Regions from separate parts of the Micromonospora inositola genome, predicted to be linked through region 1. Evidence: riboswitches for the same ligand, from Rfam matches in the RefSeq annotation. Region 1 holds a riboswitch; the other holds the start of a gene.

The links. Region 1 has a riboswitch for ZMP and ZTP ahead of GA0070613_RS24320 (bifunctional 5,10-methylenetetrahydrofolate dehydrogenase/5,10-methenyltetrahydrofolate cyclohydrolase). Riboswitches for the same ligand answer to the same signal wherever they lie in the genome.
Region 2: it holds a riboswitch for ZMP and ZTP, as region 1 does, so the genes downstream of both, GA0070613_RS21480 (glycine hydroxymethyltransferase) here and GA0070613_RS24320 (bifunctional 5,10-methylenetetrahydrofolate dehydrogenase/5,10-methenyltetrahydrofolate cyclohydrolase) in region 1, are expected to answer to the same signal.

The regions. Positions count from the first base shown of each region.
Region 1 is NZ_LT607754.1:5,096,428-5,104,241, reverse strand. It holds gene GA0070613_RS24340 (DNA glycosylase AlkZ-like family protein) at 1-1,008, shown strand, start outside; gene GA0070613_RS24335 (glycoside hydrolase family 65 protein) at 1,073-3,553, opposite strand; gene GA0070613_RS24330 (cupin domain-containing protein) at 3,816-4,082, shown strand; gene GA0070613_RS24325 (hypothetical protein) at 4,346-5,371, shown strand; ZMP/ZTP riboswitch at 5,370-5,453, shown strand; gene GA0070613_RS24320 (bifunctional 5,10-methylenetetrahydrofolate dehydrogenase/5,10-methenyltetrahydrofolate cyclohydrolase) at 5,467-6,345, shown strand; gene GA0070613_RS24315 (endonuclease/exonuclease/phosphatase family protein) at 6,474-7,253, opposite strand; gene GA0070613_RS24310 (sulfite exporter TauE/SafE family protein) at 7,451-7,814, shown strand, end outside.
Region 2 is NZ_LT607754.1:4,504,454-4,512,267, forward strand. It holds gene GA0070613_RS21470 (histidine phosphatase family protein) at 1-304, shown strand, start outside; gene GA0070613_RS21475 (2-hydroxyacid dehydrogenase) at 350-1,384, shown strand; gene GA0070613_RS21480 (glycine hydroxymethyltransferase) at 1,483-2,901, opposite strand; ZMP/ZTP riboswitch at 2,920-3,009, opposite strand; partial or broken gene GA0070613_RS33615 (metallophosphoesterase) at 3,058-3,180, shown strand; gene GA0070613_RS21485 (hemerythrin domain-containing protein) at 3,313-3,813, opposite strand; gene GA0070613_RS21490 (S8 family peptidase) at 3,930-5,426, opposite strand; gene GA0070613_RS21495 (NAD(P)H-hydrate dehydratase) at 5,574-6,443, opposite strand; gene GA0070613_RS21500 (histidine phosphatase family protein) at 6,427-7,158, opposite strand; gene GA0070613_RS21505 (hypothetical protein) at 7,303-7,533, shown strand; gene GA0070613_RS21510 (hypothetical protein) at 7,709-7,814, shown strand, end outside.

The DNA.
Region 1 (7,814 bases):
CTCGACGCGGGCCGGCCTTCCGATCTGCTGGCGGTGGTGGACCGGTTGACGTTCCTGCAGCTGGATCCGACGGCCGCGGTGGCGCCGAGCGCTGACCTGGTGGCGTGGACGCGGCTGGGGGGCGCGTACGAGCCGGAGCACCTGCTGTCGGCGGTGGAGCGGGACCGGACGCTGTTCGAGCATCGGGCGATGGTGCGGCCGATGACGGACCTGGGGCTGTACCGGGCGGAGATGGCGGCATGGCCGCAGGACGCGCGGCGGCGGGACTGGCTGCAAGCCAACGAGCGGTTCCGCGGGTACGTGTTGGACCTGTTGCGTGCTTCCGGGCCGCTGCTGTCGCGGGAGGTGCCGGACCGCAGCGAGGTGCCGTGGCCGTCGACGGGGTGGACGAACAACCGCAACGTGACGCAGATGTTGGAGTTTCTGGCCGCGCGGGGCGAGATCGCAATCTCCGGTCGGGTGGGGCGGCAGCGGCGCTGGGATCTGGCGGAGCGGGTGTACCCGGTGGGCGCGCCGGTCGTCCCGGTGGGCGATGCGGTCCGGTTGCGGGACGAGCGGCTGTTGCGGTCGCTGGGGATCGCCCGCTCCTCGGTGGTGGGCGAGGCCGGCGAGCCGGCGGTGGTGGAGGGCACGTCGGGCGGGTGGCGGGTGGACCGGGCGGCGATCGGTGGTTCGTTCGCGGGGCGTACGGCGTTGCTGTCGCCGTTCGATCGGCTGGTGCACGACCGCAAGCGCGCGCTGGAGCTGTTCGGCTTCGAGTACCACCTGGAGATGTACGTGCCGAAGGCGAAGCGGCGCTGGGGTTACTTCGCGTTGCCGGTGCTGCACCACGACGAGTTGGTCGGGAAGGTGGACGCGGTGGCCGACCGGAAGGCGTCGATCCTGCGGGTGCACGCCGTGCACGAGGACGTGCCGTTCGGTGCGGAGGTGGCTGAGGCGGTGCGCGCCGAGCTGGAGGCGTTGGCGTCGTGGCTGGGTTTGACCGCCGTGGAGCACGCCCATTGTTAGGCGTCCGGGGTGGAAGAGCGAACCTCAGCCTACGAGGGTGCCGGTCGCGTCACCTTTGCTCCGTCTACCGTGGTGGGTTGGTGGGCGGCGGTTGATCCGCCGGGCCGGTGCGGTGATTGAGCGTGATGGTGATCGTGTCGCCGGGTGAGAGCAGCACAGAGCTGTCCAGGACAGTCAGCGGCACGGGTCGGTCCGCCCCGGGGGCGGCTGAGATCCGCACTCGCTCGCGGTCGACGTGCAAGTCGATCAACAGGTTGCGGTAGCGGATCACGGTGTCGAGGTGGTCGAGTCCTTCGGGCAGCAGCGGGTCGAGTCGAAGGACGTTGTCGCGGACCTCGAGGCCGGTGTAGCAGCGTTGCAGGATGTCGAGCGTGCCGGCAGTGGCGCCGAGGTGGATGCCTTCTCGCGTCGAGCTGTGTTCCGGGTCGACGAGATCGGTGCCGAGCGCGGTCTGCAGCATGTCGAAGGACCGGCGACGGTCAGTGCGGGCGAGCACCCAGGCGTGCGCGACCCGGCTCAGGGTGGAGCCGTGCGTCGTGCGGGACAGGTAGTGCTCGACGGTGGCGGGGATCCGGGACTGGTTGAAGTCGTAGCCGAGGCGGCGCACCAGCCCGGTGAGTTCCTCGGCGCTGAACAGGTACAGCAGCATCAGCACATCGGCCTGCTTGGAGATCTTGTAGCGGTTGGGGTCGTCGCCCTCGGCCTGCAGCAGCGACCCCAGTAGGCGCAGGTCGTCGTACTGCCGCCGGTACCGGTCCCAGTCGAGCTCCGCCAGGTCGCCGTACCGTTCGAACTGGGCGAGGATGCCGTCGTTGAGGAAGGCCAGCCGCAGCCGGTGGCTGATGTGTGCCCACTGGCGGCGTTCGGCGTCGTCGACGGTGACCTCCCGCCATGGCACCGCACCCGGGTGCCCGCGTGTGATCGCGTACGCCTCCTCGGCGCGGGTCAGCATCCACGCAACCATCACGTTGATGTACGCAGAGTTGTCCAGCCCCAGGCCGGGCCGGCCCGGGTAGCCGTCGTGATACTCGTCGGGCCCCAGCACCCCCCTGATGTCGTAGCGGTCATCGGACGGGTTGTAGGTGGCCAGACCGGCCCAGAACCGTGCCGTCTCGACCAGCAACTCGACCCCGCAGCTGACGAGGAAGGACAGGTCGGCTGTCGTCTCCCAGTACCGCCACACGCAGTAGGCCACCGCGAGATTGACGTGCTGCTGCCGACCGGTGTAGTCGTCCACCCACCTCCCGGTGACCGGGGAGCGTGAACGGCTGGGACTTTCGTCTTGGCCGCTGCTGCCGCTCTGCCAGGGAAACAAGGCGCCCACCATGCCTGCGGCCTCCGCTTGCCGCCGCGCGGCCGTCAACCTCCGGTGCCGATACTCCAGCAACGCCCGGGTCAGCTCCGGCAACCGCAGGTTCAGGTACGGATAGACGAACAGCTCGTCCCAGAAGATGTGGCCGTGGTACCCCTCTCCGTGCAGCCCCCGCGCGGGCACGCCCGCGTCCAGGGCGATCGTGTGCGGCGACAACGTTTGCAGCAGGTGGAAGGTGTGCACCCGGACCGGCAACTGCCATCTGTGTTCCTCGCCGACGTCGAGCCGAAACCGCTCCCACAGCCGGTTCCACGCGGCGGCATGCTCGGCCAGCAACGCATCGGACGCCGCCGCGTACCGCAGTTCCTCCCGCGCAGCGGTCAGCGGCTCGTCGACGGCGCGATCGTGGCTGGAGAAGACCGCTACCGTCTTCTCCACCGACACCCGTCTCCCCGGCACCACATCGACGCCGATCACGTGACCCATGGCGTCGGGCCCGGGGGCCGTGACCCGCGAGGCGTGGGGCCCAGGGGCGTCGGGAACGCCGACCCTGGTGCGGGTGACGACGGCGAGCCGCTGCCGGGAGCCGGTCGTCGCCGCGGTCAACCACACCGTCTCCGGATCATCCGCACCGCTGGCAACGTCGGTGAGATGCCGACCGCAGGTTCCGGCTTCCAGCGCCGCGTTGGAGTTGACGATCCCGGCGTCGACGGCCGACCTGATTTCCAACCGGCCCGACCAGTTCTCTGGGACGATGGTCGTCTCCAACACCGCCAGATGAGGGTTCGCCATCGACACGAGGCGCCGCTGCCGGAGTCTGGTCCGTCGCTGCTGGCGGTCGACCACCAGCAGTTCCCGCAGATAGACCCCGCTGCGCAGATCCAGCACCCGGTGCTCGTGCACACGCCGCCCCTGTTGCGGCGTGAACCAGTCGCCGCCGGCCGGGCGGAACGTCAATGGCAGCCAGTTCGGTAGGTTGACGATGCTGTCCTCGCCATCCGAGCTGGTTCGGCCGGAGAGCCGATTGTGGAAGCCGGCCAGATAGGTGCCCGGGTAGTGGACGCCGTCGGATGTCGCCTCCGGGGGCGCCCCTCGGGTCGCCATGCGCCCGTTGCCCAGGGTCAGCATGGTCTCCCGCGTCGCTTCACCGGCTGGGTCGCCATCGGGGTATGTCAGCGCCCAGCCGCTCGGCAGATCCCCGGCGCACAGCTCACAACCCGGGTCTACAGCCACCGGCGCCCCACGCTCCCTCCGCTGTCCTACGGTGGGGGCCGTTTAGCCCGTCCTGGGCGCGACAAACCCGCTGTGCGGTCACCAGGCGGTGGTGTCGCTGGGAACCCCACGCCCGGACCGGAGAGGACCGGCGAACGTTGGGGGCTCGTGGGGGGTTCTGCCGGTACCTGGAACGACAGGCTCTCCCTGGCCCGCGTCGCCGCCGGTTTGATGGTCATGGCCCGGGCCATACACCGAGCGGCGATACTGATCACACGCTGTGATGGAGGTGTTCACCGGCGACGTCTGGTTCGATGTCGTCGCCGCCGGCCAGGAGCCCTCCCGGATGCGCGTCAACGTCGTGCGCTTCGCCCCCGGCGCCCGCACCGCCTGGCACTGCCACGCAGTCGGGCAGACGCTGCACGTCACCGAGGGGATCGGGCTGGTGCAGTCCCGCGGCGGCCAGGTCGTCGTCATGCGGCCCGGTGACACCGTCCACACACCCCGGGCGAGTGGCACTGGCACGGGGCCACCCCCGACCGTTTCATGACCCACCTCGCCATGTGGGAGGGCCCCGGCGAGGGCCAGGGCCCCGAGTCCGAATGGGGCGAGCTCGTCACCGACGAGGAATACCGCGCCCGCCCCGCCTCGAGTGAGCGTTGATCGGGAAATTGGGGGCGCATCCGCGGCCACGACGCTGTGCCGGAGCAGTTCTGCTCACGGTCAGGGCCAACAGATGTCACGAAGGTCGCCCGGGACGAGCAGATCAGCGGGACACAGCGAACGGCCGCACCCGGTGGCACCATCTCCGGAATGCATACGGGTGAAGCGCGGGCGGTGGCGGCGGAGTGGGTGCGGGAGCACGCGCGGCGGGAGCCGGGCGTGCGGGGCGCTTTCTTCAGCGGATCGACGGTGGGGTTGCCGGATGACGCGGTGCTGCCGGCGTCGTCGGACGTGGACGTCGTGGTGGTGCGCGACGAGCCGGCCGCGAAGCTGGGCAAGCTCCGCCACCGGGGCGTGCTCTTGGAGGTGACCGCGCTCACCTGGGCCGATCTCGGGTCGCCGGAGGACGTGCTCGGGTCGTGGGTGTTCGCGCCGTGCTTCCGTACGGACACGGTGATCGCCGATCCGACGGGCCGGCTGGCGACGATCCGCGACCGGGTGGCGGCGGGGTTCCCCGATCCGGTGTGGGTGCGGCGGCGGTGCGCGGGGGTGCGCCGCCGGATCGAGGACGGGCTGCGGGTGGTGGACGCGGCGGCGCCGCTGCACGAACAGGTGACGGCGTGGTTGTTCCCGACGTCGGTGGCGGCGGTGCTGCCGGCGGTGGCGGCGCTGCGGAATCCGACGGTGCGCCGGCGGTACGTGCTGGCCCGGGAGGTGCTGGCGGCGCACGGGTTGGCCGACCGGTATCCGGAGCTGTTGGCGTCGCTGGACGGTGGCGGGGTGGGTCCGGACCGGGTGCGAGGGCACCTGGCCGGGTTGGCGGCCACGTACGACGAGGCGGCGCGGGTGGCCCGTACCCCGTTCGTCTTCAGCGCGGACATCAGCCCGGCGGCGCGGCCGGTGGTGGTGGACGGCAGCGCGGAGTTGATCGCGGCGGGCCGGCACCGGGAGGCGATGTTCTGGATCGTCGCGACGTACGCCCGGTGTCACAGCATCCTGGCGGCGGACGCGCCGGGGCGGGAGGTGGCGTTGCGGCCGGCGTTCGAGGCGGCGGTCGCGGATCTGGGGGTCGCGTCGGCGGCGCAGCGGCGGCGGCGAGCGGACGAGGTGGTGGCGTCGCTGCCCGGCTGGTGGGCGGTGGCGGGTGCGATCGGCGGGTGGGATGTGGCAGGCTGACCGCTGACGCGACTGGCGGCACCGGGGATGGCAGTAACCATCGGGGAGCTCGTCGCGGGGGTCGACCGCCTGGGCCTCCGCGGGCGAGGTGTGGCATGTCTTCTACGGGTACGACGGCTCGGCTGTTGCCGGGTGGGCCGGTGGCGGAGCGGGTGCTGGCGGAGGTCGCCGAGGATGTTGCGGCCCTGCGCGCGGCGGGGGTGACGCCGGCGTTGGCGACGGTCCTGGTGGGCGATGACGACGCCAGCGCCGGGTACATCCGGATCAAGCAGCGGCAGGCGGCGGAGCTGGGGTTCGCCTCCCCGCACGTGCACCTGCCGGCGTCGGCGTCGCAGGCGGAGCTGCACCGGGTGCTGGAGGACTTCAACGCGGACAAGACGGTGCACGGGGTGCTGGTGCAGCATCCGATCCCGGCACACCTGGACTACGACCGGGCCTTGCAGGTGCTGGATCCGGACAAGGACGTGGACGGCATGCATCCGGTGAACATGGGCCGGCTGGCGTTGGGGTTGCCGGGGCCACTGCCGTGCACACCGGCGGGGATCGAGGCGTTGCTGGCGTTCCACGGAGTGCCGGTGGCCGGCCGGGAGGTGGTGATCCTGGGTCGGGGGGCCACGTTGGGTCGGCCGTTGGCGATGTTGTTGGCGCAGAAGCGGCCGACGGCGAACGCGGCGGTGACGGTGGTGCACACCGGGGTGGCGGACTGGCCGCGGTACACACGGCGGGCGGAGATCCTCGTGGCGGCGGCCGGGGTGCCGGGGATCGTGCGGCCGGAGCATGTGCGTCCGGGTGCGGTGGTGGTCGGTGGCGGGGTGCGCTACGAGGGTCGGCGGTTGCTGCCGGACGTGGACGAGTCGTGTGCCGAGGTGGCGGGGGCGATCACCCCGCGGGTCGGTGGGGTGGGGCCGACGACGGTGGCGATGTTGTTCCGCAACGCGGTTCGGGCGGCGCGGCGGGCGGCCGGGCTGGGCTGAGGCGCCGGTGAGCCACCTACCTGGCCCCTCCCCTCTTTTCACCATCGCCACCACGGGCGTGGGCCCGGCCGCAGGGGTGCCGCCTTCCGTCGCGGTGACGGTAGGTGGCGTGGCTGCGGAGGAGCTGCTCAGCCGAGGTCGACGATGAGGGGCCGATGGTCGGAGATGGCCGACAGCGGGGTGTCGACGGCGGTGACGGGCGGGAGCCGGTCCAGGCCCTGCCGGTCGGCGAGGATGTGGTCGAGCTGGACGCGAGGCTGCCCGGCCGGGTAGGTGGGGCGGCGGCCGAGGGGCCGCCACCGGGACAGCAGCGCGGCGGGTCCGGCGGGGAGGTTGAGATCGCCCAGCAGGATCCGCGGGGCGGGCAGGGCGCGCAGGGCGCGGACCACGCGGCGCAGTTGCAGCGCGTTCCAGCCGGGGACGAAGGACAGGTGGGTGGCGGCGACGGTGAGCGGGCCGTGCGGGGTGTCCAGGACGGCGGCGAGGACGACGCGGGGTTCGTCGCGCAGCAGGATGAGCCCGCCGCCGGGGCCGGGGACGTAGACCGGTGAGCGTACGGGGGCGGGCCGCAGCCGGGTGACCTGCCAGGAGCGGACGGGGTGGCGGCTGACCAGGCCGATGCCGTAGCAGGGTTCGCCGTGGCCGTCGTCGTCGTGGGTCAGGGGGCGGAACTGTTCGCCGGGGGTGCCGACGACGGCGGCGGCGAAGCGGTGCTCGGGGGCGCCCAGGGCGCGGGCGGCGACCGCGGTGAGGTCGAGGTTGCCGCTGCGGGACTGGTCGCGGTCGACCTCCTGCAGGGCCAGGACGTCGGCGTCGAGGGCGGTGACGGCGGCGGTGAGGCGGTCGGGGTCGACGAGCCCGTCGGTGAGGGATCGCCCGTGCAGCAGGTTGAAGGTGGCCAGGCGCACGTGCACACCCTACGTCCCCGTGGCAGGGTTGCCAGGTGCTCAAGGCGTTGGTCTGTTCGGTGCTGGTGTTCGTGGTGGTGGCGTCGGCCGGTCTGTGGTTGCGGCGGCGGCGGGGCCGCTGAGGCTCCCGACCGGGGCGGTGAGGCTGGCCACAGGTGGTCTCGCCGGGCCGCACGGGGTGGGCAGAATGGCCGCCCGTGGACCCCTTGTCGCTGACCACCCTGCTGACCGCGGCCGCCATGGCGGGCTGGGTGGACGCGGTGGTCGGCGGAGGTGGGCTGTTGCTGCTGCCGGCGCTGCTGGTGGCCGCGCCCGGGGTGCCGGTGGCGACCGCGTTGGGCACGAACAAGCTGGCGGCGATCTTCGGCACGTCGACCGCGGCGGTGACGTATGCGCGGCGGACGAAACTGGACTGGGCGGTGGCGGGGCCGTCGGCGGGGTTGGCGGTGGTGACGGCCGGGCTCGGCGCGGCCCTCGCGGGGGCCGTGCCGGCGGGGGCGTACCGGCCGGTGGTGCTGGTGGTGCTGGTGTCGGTGGCCCTGTTCGTGCTGGCGCGGCCCC
Region 2 (7,814 bases), 590 kb from region 1:
CTTCCACGCCGATCCCGTCGCCGACCACCTGCCGGGCGGGGAGGATCCCGCCCACGCGGCGCAGCGGTTCACCGAATGCCTCCACGACATCGCGGCCCAGCATCCGGACGGCCGGGTGCTGGTGGTCGCGCACACGACCGCGATCCGGCTGGCGCTGTGTCAGCTGCTCGCGGTACCGCTGCGGGACTACCGCCGGCTGTTCCCGTTCGTCCGCAACTGCGCCCTGACGGAGATCCGGTTGGACGGTGGTCGGTTCTCCCTCATCGAGTTCAACGCCCCGATCGGAGCGCGGCCCGTGGCGTGAGTACACGTCCGGCCGCCACCCCCGCGACAACCCTGGAGTTCTGTGATGAGCGTCCGCCTGCTCGCCGCCGGCGACCACTTCGTTCTCAACCGTCTGCTCGTCGACGCCGTGCGCGCCGAGGTCCCCGACGGTCTCGACATCAGCGAGCTGACGCTTCCCTGGCCGGTTGAGCCGTTCGGGCCGGTGGCAGAGGTCCATGAAGCGTCCGGCACCGAGGACGAGTTGATCGAGGCGCTGCGAGGCGTCCGCGTCTGCGTCACGCAGATGGCGCCGATCACCCGCAAGGTGCTCGAGGCCGCACCGGGCCTCGAGCTGGTCTGCGTCAGCCGCGGCGGGCCGGTCAACGTGAACCTCGAGGCGGCGACGGAGCGGGGTGTCGCCGTCTGCTCCGCGCCAGGCCGCAACGCCGCCGCCACGGCGGAGCACACCGTCGCCATGATCCTCGCTGCCATCCGCCGGATCGCACCCACGCACCAGGACCTTGTCAACGGCGTCTGGCGTGGCGACTACTACCGGTACGAGAGCGTCGGACCGGAGCTGGGCGGCAGCACCGTGGGACTGGTCGGGTTCGGCGCCATCGGCCGCCGGGTGGCCCGCATGCTCCACGCGTTCGGCGCGCGGGTTCTGGTGCACGATCCGTACGTCACCGAAGACCAACTCAACGGGATCGCCGAGTTGACCTCTCTTGACGACCTGCTGTCGAGGTCGCGCATCGTGTCTCTTCATGCCCGCGTCACGCCCGAGACCGCGGGGATGATCGGTGCCGCGCAACTGGCGGCGATGCCGGCCGGTTCGGTCATCGTCAATTGCGCCCGGGGCGCGTTGCTCGACTACGACGCCGTGTGCGACGCCCTCGACACCGGGCACCTGTTCGGCGCGGCCTTCGACGTGTTCCCGCAGGAACCGATCCCGGCCGATTCCCGGCTGCTCAGCACGCCGAACATTGTGATGACCCCGCACCTGGCCGGGGCCAGCAAGGAGACCGCCGCGAACGCCGCCGGTATCGTCGCCGGAGAGGTGGGCCGGTACCTGCGCGGGGAGCGGCTCCGGTTCTGCGCCAACCCGCGGGTGCTGGTCTGACCGGCTCGGTCGATCATGGAGTGGTGGTGGGGGACGGAGGCCGGAAATCGGCCCGTACCGGGCACCACAACCTCCATGATCGACGCTTTCAGGGGCGGTCAGCCGAGGTCGACGGCGGGGTAGAGGGGAAAGCCGGCGAGCAGGTCGCTGGCCTGCTTGCTGACCGTGTCGGCGAGGGCCGGGTCGAGGACGTACTTCGCCTTGGACTCGCCGGACGTGGTCTGGTTGAGCACGGTGTGGATCAGCTCGGCGGTCTGGTCCATCTCCGCCGTGCCGAGGCCCCGGGTGGTCAGCGCCGGGGTGCCGATCCGGATGCCCGAGGTGTACCAGGCGCCGTTCGGGTCCTGCGGGACCGCGTTGCGGTTGGTGACGATGCCCGAGTCGAGCAGCGCCTGCTCGGCCTGCCGGCCGGTGAGGCCGTAGCCGGTGACGTCGATGAGCACCAGGTGGTTCTCGGTGCCACCGGTGACCAGCTTCGCGCCGCGGCGCAGCAGCCCGTCGGCGAGCGCCTGGGCGTTGTCGACGATCCGCTGGGCGTAGTCGGCGAAGTCGGGGCGGCGGGCCTCGGCCAGGGCGACCGCCTTGGCGGCCATCACGTGCGGCAGCGGGCCGCCGAGCACCATCGGGCAGCCCCGGTCGACCTGGTCGGCCAGCTCCGGCCCGCACAGCACCATGCCACCGCGCGGGCCGCGCAGCGACTTGTGGGTGGTGGTGGTGACGATGTGCGCGTGCGGCACCGGGTCGAAGTCGCCGGTGAAGACCTTGCCCGCGACCAGACCGGCGAAGTGCGCCATGTCGACCATGAAGGTGGCGCCCACGGAGTCGGCGATCTCCCGCATGATCCGGAAATTGACCTTCCGCGGGTACGCCGAGTAGCCGGCCACCAGGATCAGCGGCTTGAACTCGCGGGCCGCCTCGGCGACCTTGTCGTAGTCGATCAGGCCGGTGGCCGGGTCGGTGCCGTAGCTGCGCTGGTCGAACATCTTGCCGGAGATGTTCGGCCGGAAGCCGTGGGTGAGGTGACCGCCGGCATCCAGCGACATGCCCAGCATCCGCTGGTTGCCCAGCTCGCGGCGCAGCGCGAACCAGTCCGCCTCGGTGAGGTCGTTGACCTGGCGTACCTGGGCCTTTTTGAGGGCGGGGGACTCGACGCGGTCGGCCAGGATCGCCCAGAACGCGACCAGGTTGGCGTCGATGCCGGAGTGCGGCTGCACGTACGCGTGGGCGGCGCCGAACAGCTCCTTGGCGTGCTCGGCGGCGAGCGCCTCGACGGTGTCGACGTTCTGGCAGCCGGCGTAGAAGCGGCGGCCGATGGTGCCCTCGGCGTACTTGTCGCTGAACCAGTTGCCCATGGCCAGCAGGGTGGCCGGAGAGGCGTAGTTCTCGCTCGCGATGAGCTTGAGGGACTCGCGCTGGTCGGCCAGCTCCGCCCCGATGGCGTCGGCCACCCGCGGCTCGACGGCCCGGATCACCTCGAGCGCGCTGCGGAAGGCGGTGGATTCGGCGTTCAGCGACATGCGACCTCCTGGTGACGTGCGGAAGGCCCAGGCGCTCGGCGTGCGTCCTCGTGACGGGACCGCTCCCCGATGGTTCTCCATCCCCACGCGCCAGTAACGGCCCGCGCCGATCCTACCGGGTCCACCCCCGGGGGTGGCGTGGCCGGGTGGACCTCCGCCGTGCTGGCCGAGGCGTACCGGACCGGGGTGGTCTGCACCGACGAGTTCCTGCCGCATCCCGACCCGTACCCGAGCCGGGCGGCCTGGTCCGCGGACCGGGTGGCGACGACGGCTACCCGCGCGAGTGGCGGCAGCGGAGGTGCCGGCGGGCATCCCGCGTCGGGTCCTGCCCGCGCCGGAGGGCACCCCGACCGCCTGGTGACACACGCCGGGGCCCGGCCGGCGGCCGGGCCCCGGGGGGAGTCGCGGGGGTCAGGCGGTGGCGGCGTCGAGCTGGCTCTTGCGGGCCTTCGGGTCGTCCGGGGTACGCGGGGCGTTCACCCGCACGTCGATCATCCGCTGGCCGATCTCCTGGAGCTGGTTGCGGCCGAGCGCCTCCCGCACCTTGGGGAACCACTCCTGCTCCTCCTCCTCGACGTGGTGCTCGACGTTCTCGATCAGCACGGTGGTCTTGGCGACGAAGCGCTCGTCGGAGGCGTCCATGGCGGCCAGCTCCGCGCAGAGGAGGTCCGCCACGTGGTGCTCCTCGTACGACTCGAGGATGTCGTCCTCGAGGTCCGGCAGGAGCTTGCGGACCTCGGGGTACATCACCTCGTTCTCCAGGTAGGTGTGCACCGTCAGGGCTTCCAGGATCTGGTTCACCAGCTCCTGCCGGCGGCTGGCCGGGCCGTCCTCGGCCTTCTGGAACTCCCGGAAGAGCCGGCGCATTTCCTTGTGGTCCTCTTTGAGCAGCACGATGGCGTCGGTGGACACCGGTACCTCCTAGGGGGTTGGGCTGACGGATGATCCCCTACCCCCGACATGAGCTGCGGAAACGGGTGGGGCCCGGCGACGTTCCGCCGGGCCCCACCACTGGTCGCGCCGTGCTGCTACCGCACCACGTTGTAGGCGTCGACCATGCCGGCGCCGTAGAACGAGTTGCGCTCCCCGCCGGAGCAGGTCGCGTTGTAGGCCGTCGGGCCCGCCGTCGGGTGCAGCGGCGCCGGGTTGTAGACGCCGTCCGGGCAGGACTGCGCCACCGACGTACGCTCCAGGAACGCCGCCAGTTGGCCCGGGGTCATGTCCGGGTGCGCCGACAGCGCCAGCGCCGCGACGCCGGCGGCGTGCGGGCCGGACATCGAGGTGCCCTGCTTGTAACCCCAACCGTTGGTCTTCGTCACGGTGTTGAAGGTGGTCGACAGGATCTGGTCGGTGTTGGTCGGGCTGGCGCCGCGGGTGCGGAACCACCTGTCACCACCGGGTGCGGTGACATCGATGACGCCCTGGCCGTACGAGGAGTAGTAGCTCTTCGCCCCAGTCGGGCCGACCGCCGAGACGGTCACCACGCCCGGCGCCTCGGCGGGCAGGTCGACGCAGGCGCCGGTGATGGTCCGCACCTCCGGATCCTGGTCATCCGGAAGGTTGTTCGGACTGTTCGGGTCCACGAACTTGTGCGCCAGGTCGTAGTTGGAGTTGCCGGCGGACGCGATGTTCAGCACGCCCTCGCTCTGCGAGTAGCGGATGGCCCGCTGCACCGCCTGCCACACCGGACGCTGGCGTGCGTCGTTGCGGCAGTTGAACTCCCACGGGTCGATGAAGTAGCTGTTGTTGGTCAGCTGCATGCCGTGGGTGGCGGCCCACATGAACCCGCAGACCGCAGCCTCCGGGTAGATGAAGCCGGCGTCGTTGACCACCTTGACGGCCGCGACCTTGACGCCCGGCGCGATGCCGGTCACGCCGACGCCGTTGACGGCGGCGGCGATGGTGCCGGCCACGTGGGTGCCGTGGTCGCTGGTGGTCGGGTTCCACGCCGCTTCGGTGGTGTCGGTGACACCGCCGAGGCAGGACGTGGACTTGTCCTTGGCGATCTGCGTCGCCAGGTCCGGGTGGGTGCTGGAGATGCCGCTGTCCAGCACGCCGACGACGACGTTCGAGCTGCCGGCGTTGACCGCGTGGGCCTGCGGGACGTGGATCATGTTCATGTCCCACTGCTGCCCGTACATGGGCTCCTTGGTCGGGTCGCCGGTGGCGTTGGCGACGTCGGCCGCGGAGACCTCGACGGTCTCGCCCTCGTCGAGGGCGGTGCCCAGGCCGGCGGTGGACGCGACCGAGTCGACTCCCGCGCCCGCCACCTGGGTGGCGAAGTTCGGGTTGGTCGACCGGACGACGAGCACGCCGATCTGGTCGTAGTTGGCCACCACGGTGCCCTTGGCGGCCGCCACCCGGGCGGCGGCCTTCGCGGTGTGGGCGCCCTGCGGGGCGAGGACCAGGAACGTGGTGTCCGTTCCCGCGGCCGCCGCCGGTGCCAGCCCGCCGGTGACGGCGAGACCGACGCCGAGCGTCACGGCGGACGCGGCGGCCAGTGTCTTGCGACGGAGGTTCTTCACACAGACTCCCAGGGGGCCGTTCCGGCCGGGTCGCACTCCCTGGCGGGGAGCGGACCGGCGGGAAACGGGCAGGCTGCCCGCTTCCGAGGGTTCAGCGTAGGAAGTCGATGTGTTGTTACACACACCCGAACGGACGAACAACAACCGTCAGACGGTGGCCAACGTGTGGGGGATCTCGTCCAGTAGCTCCCGAGCGAGGAAGCCGATCCGCCCGTAGCGGGGGACCAGCCGCTGGCCGCTGACGGCGTGCGCGAACGCGGCCCAGCAGGCGGCCTGTGCCGGCTCGGCGCCGCGGGAGAGCAGGCCGGCGAGCAGACCCGCACGGACGTCGCCGCTGCCCGACGTGCCCAGTCCGGCGTCGCCGCTCTCCTCCCGCCAGCCCCGCCCGTCCGGGGTGGCGATGTGTCCGTACAGGGAGACCACCGCGTCGTAGCGGCGGGCCAGCTCGGCCGCCTCGGCGTCCAGATCGTCGCCGAGGTCCCGGTCGAGCAGGTGCCGGGCCTCGGTGAGGTTCGGGGTGAGCACCACCGGCCGGCCCGAACCGACCAGCAGGTCGGGGGCGTGGCTGAGCGCGCCGAGGGCGTACGCGTCGAGCACCAGTGGCGTCTCCGGTCCGGCCGCCCCGAGCACCAGGTCCAGCAGTCCCCGGGTGGCGTCGATGTCCTTGAGCCCGGGGCCGACGGCCACCACGTCGGCGTCGGCCACCAGGTCGGCCAGGAGGTCGCCCGGTCCGCCCTCGACCGCGCCGTCGCGGGTCTCCGGCAACCCCACCACCAGCGCCTCCGGCACCTGGATGCTCAGCGCCGTGGCGGTGGACTCGGCGGCGGCCAGCTGGAGCACGCCGGCGCCGGCGCGCAACGCGGCCACCCCGGCCAGCAGCACCGCGCCCGGGGTGAACCGGGAGCCGCCGACCACGAGCACCGTGCCGCGGTGCTCCTTGCCGCCGGTCGGCACCGGCAGCGCCCAGTCCCGCAGCAGCGCGGGGGTGATGACCGGGGTGTCAGACCGGTTCGGCATGGACCTCGTCCTCCCTGGTCGGCCGCGCGCCCTGCTGGTGCAGGTGGGCGACGTCGTTGAACACGTCCGGGGACAACCGGCCGTCGGCGTCCGCCGACCAGCCGGTCACCGAACAGTTGGCGATGACGTGCTCCCGGGTGAGCGACATCAGCTCCGCCTCCGTCAGCCCCTCCACCAGATAGCGCAGCAGGAAGACCAGCGCGTCGTGGCCGAAGAGCAGCACCCGCCGGTCCTCGTGGTCGCGGCGCAGGTCGCCGAGGAGGGTCCGCAGTCGCAGCGCCACGTCCGTCCACGACTCGCCGCCGGGCGGCCGGTAGTAGAACTTGCCGAGCCGGGCCCGGCGGTCCGCCTCCGCCGGGAACCGCTGGCGCACGCCGCGCCCTGTCAGCCCGTCGAGGATGCCCAGCTCCCGGTCGCGCAGCCGCTCGTCCCGGCTGACCGGGATCCCGGTGTCGGCGAGGGCAAGCTCGGCCGTCCGCACCGCCCGCAGGTACGGCGACACCACCGCCACGTCGGGACGGCGCGCCTCGGGCAGCCCGGCCAGCCAGCGGCCGGTGGCCCGGGCCTGCTCCTCCCCGGTCGTCGACAGCGGCACGTCCGCGTCCCGGTGGGTCAGGTCGATCAGCTCGGCCCCGGACGTCTCCGCCTCGGTCGCCGCGACGTTCGCCGTGCTCTCGCCGTGCCGCACGATCCAGAGCGCCGCCAGTTCCGCCATGCGCCCTCCGGTACCCGGGGCCCGTGCCGGGTAACCGTGCGGTCGGCGGCCGGCCCCCGATCCAGCGGGGCGTGAACGAGTCGAAGCCGGGTAAGCGCTGGTTCCACCGGAAGTCGAGACATGGGGAGGCATGCCGTGGCGACCATGACCAAGGAACAGATGAGCCCGGTGAGGGACAAGAACTACGACCTGATCCACATGCTGCAGATGTCGCTGGAGAACATCTACCGGATGGACACGTACATCGCGGACGCGGACCAGCGGGGCGACACGGAACTCGCCAGCTGGTTCCGCAAAATCCAGGAGAACAACCGCAAGGCGGGTGATCAGGGCAAGCAGATGCTCATGGCGCGCATGCAGCAGGAAGGGCGCTGAGCACCGGCGCCGCCGGGACCGGACGGACAACCTCGTCGCGCCCGGTCCCGGCAGCCGCGACACCGACGACCCTCCCGGACAGCCACTGGCCCGACTGACCGCTGCCCCGCGGGGCAGCGGCCGACCCGTCGATGGAGGATGATGTCCCCTCCGACACGACGGGACGGAGCCACCGTTGACGGTCCTCAAGGGTCTGCGGGAAGCGCTCGTGCTCTTCGCCATCGCGGTGGTGCTGATCGCCGCTGGCGTCGGCGTCTGGGTGGCGGTGAGCGGGGGCGAGT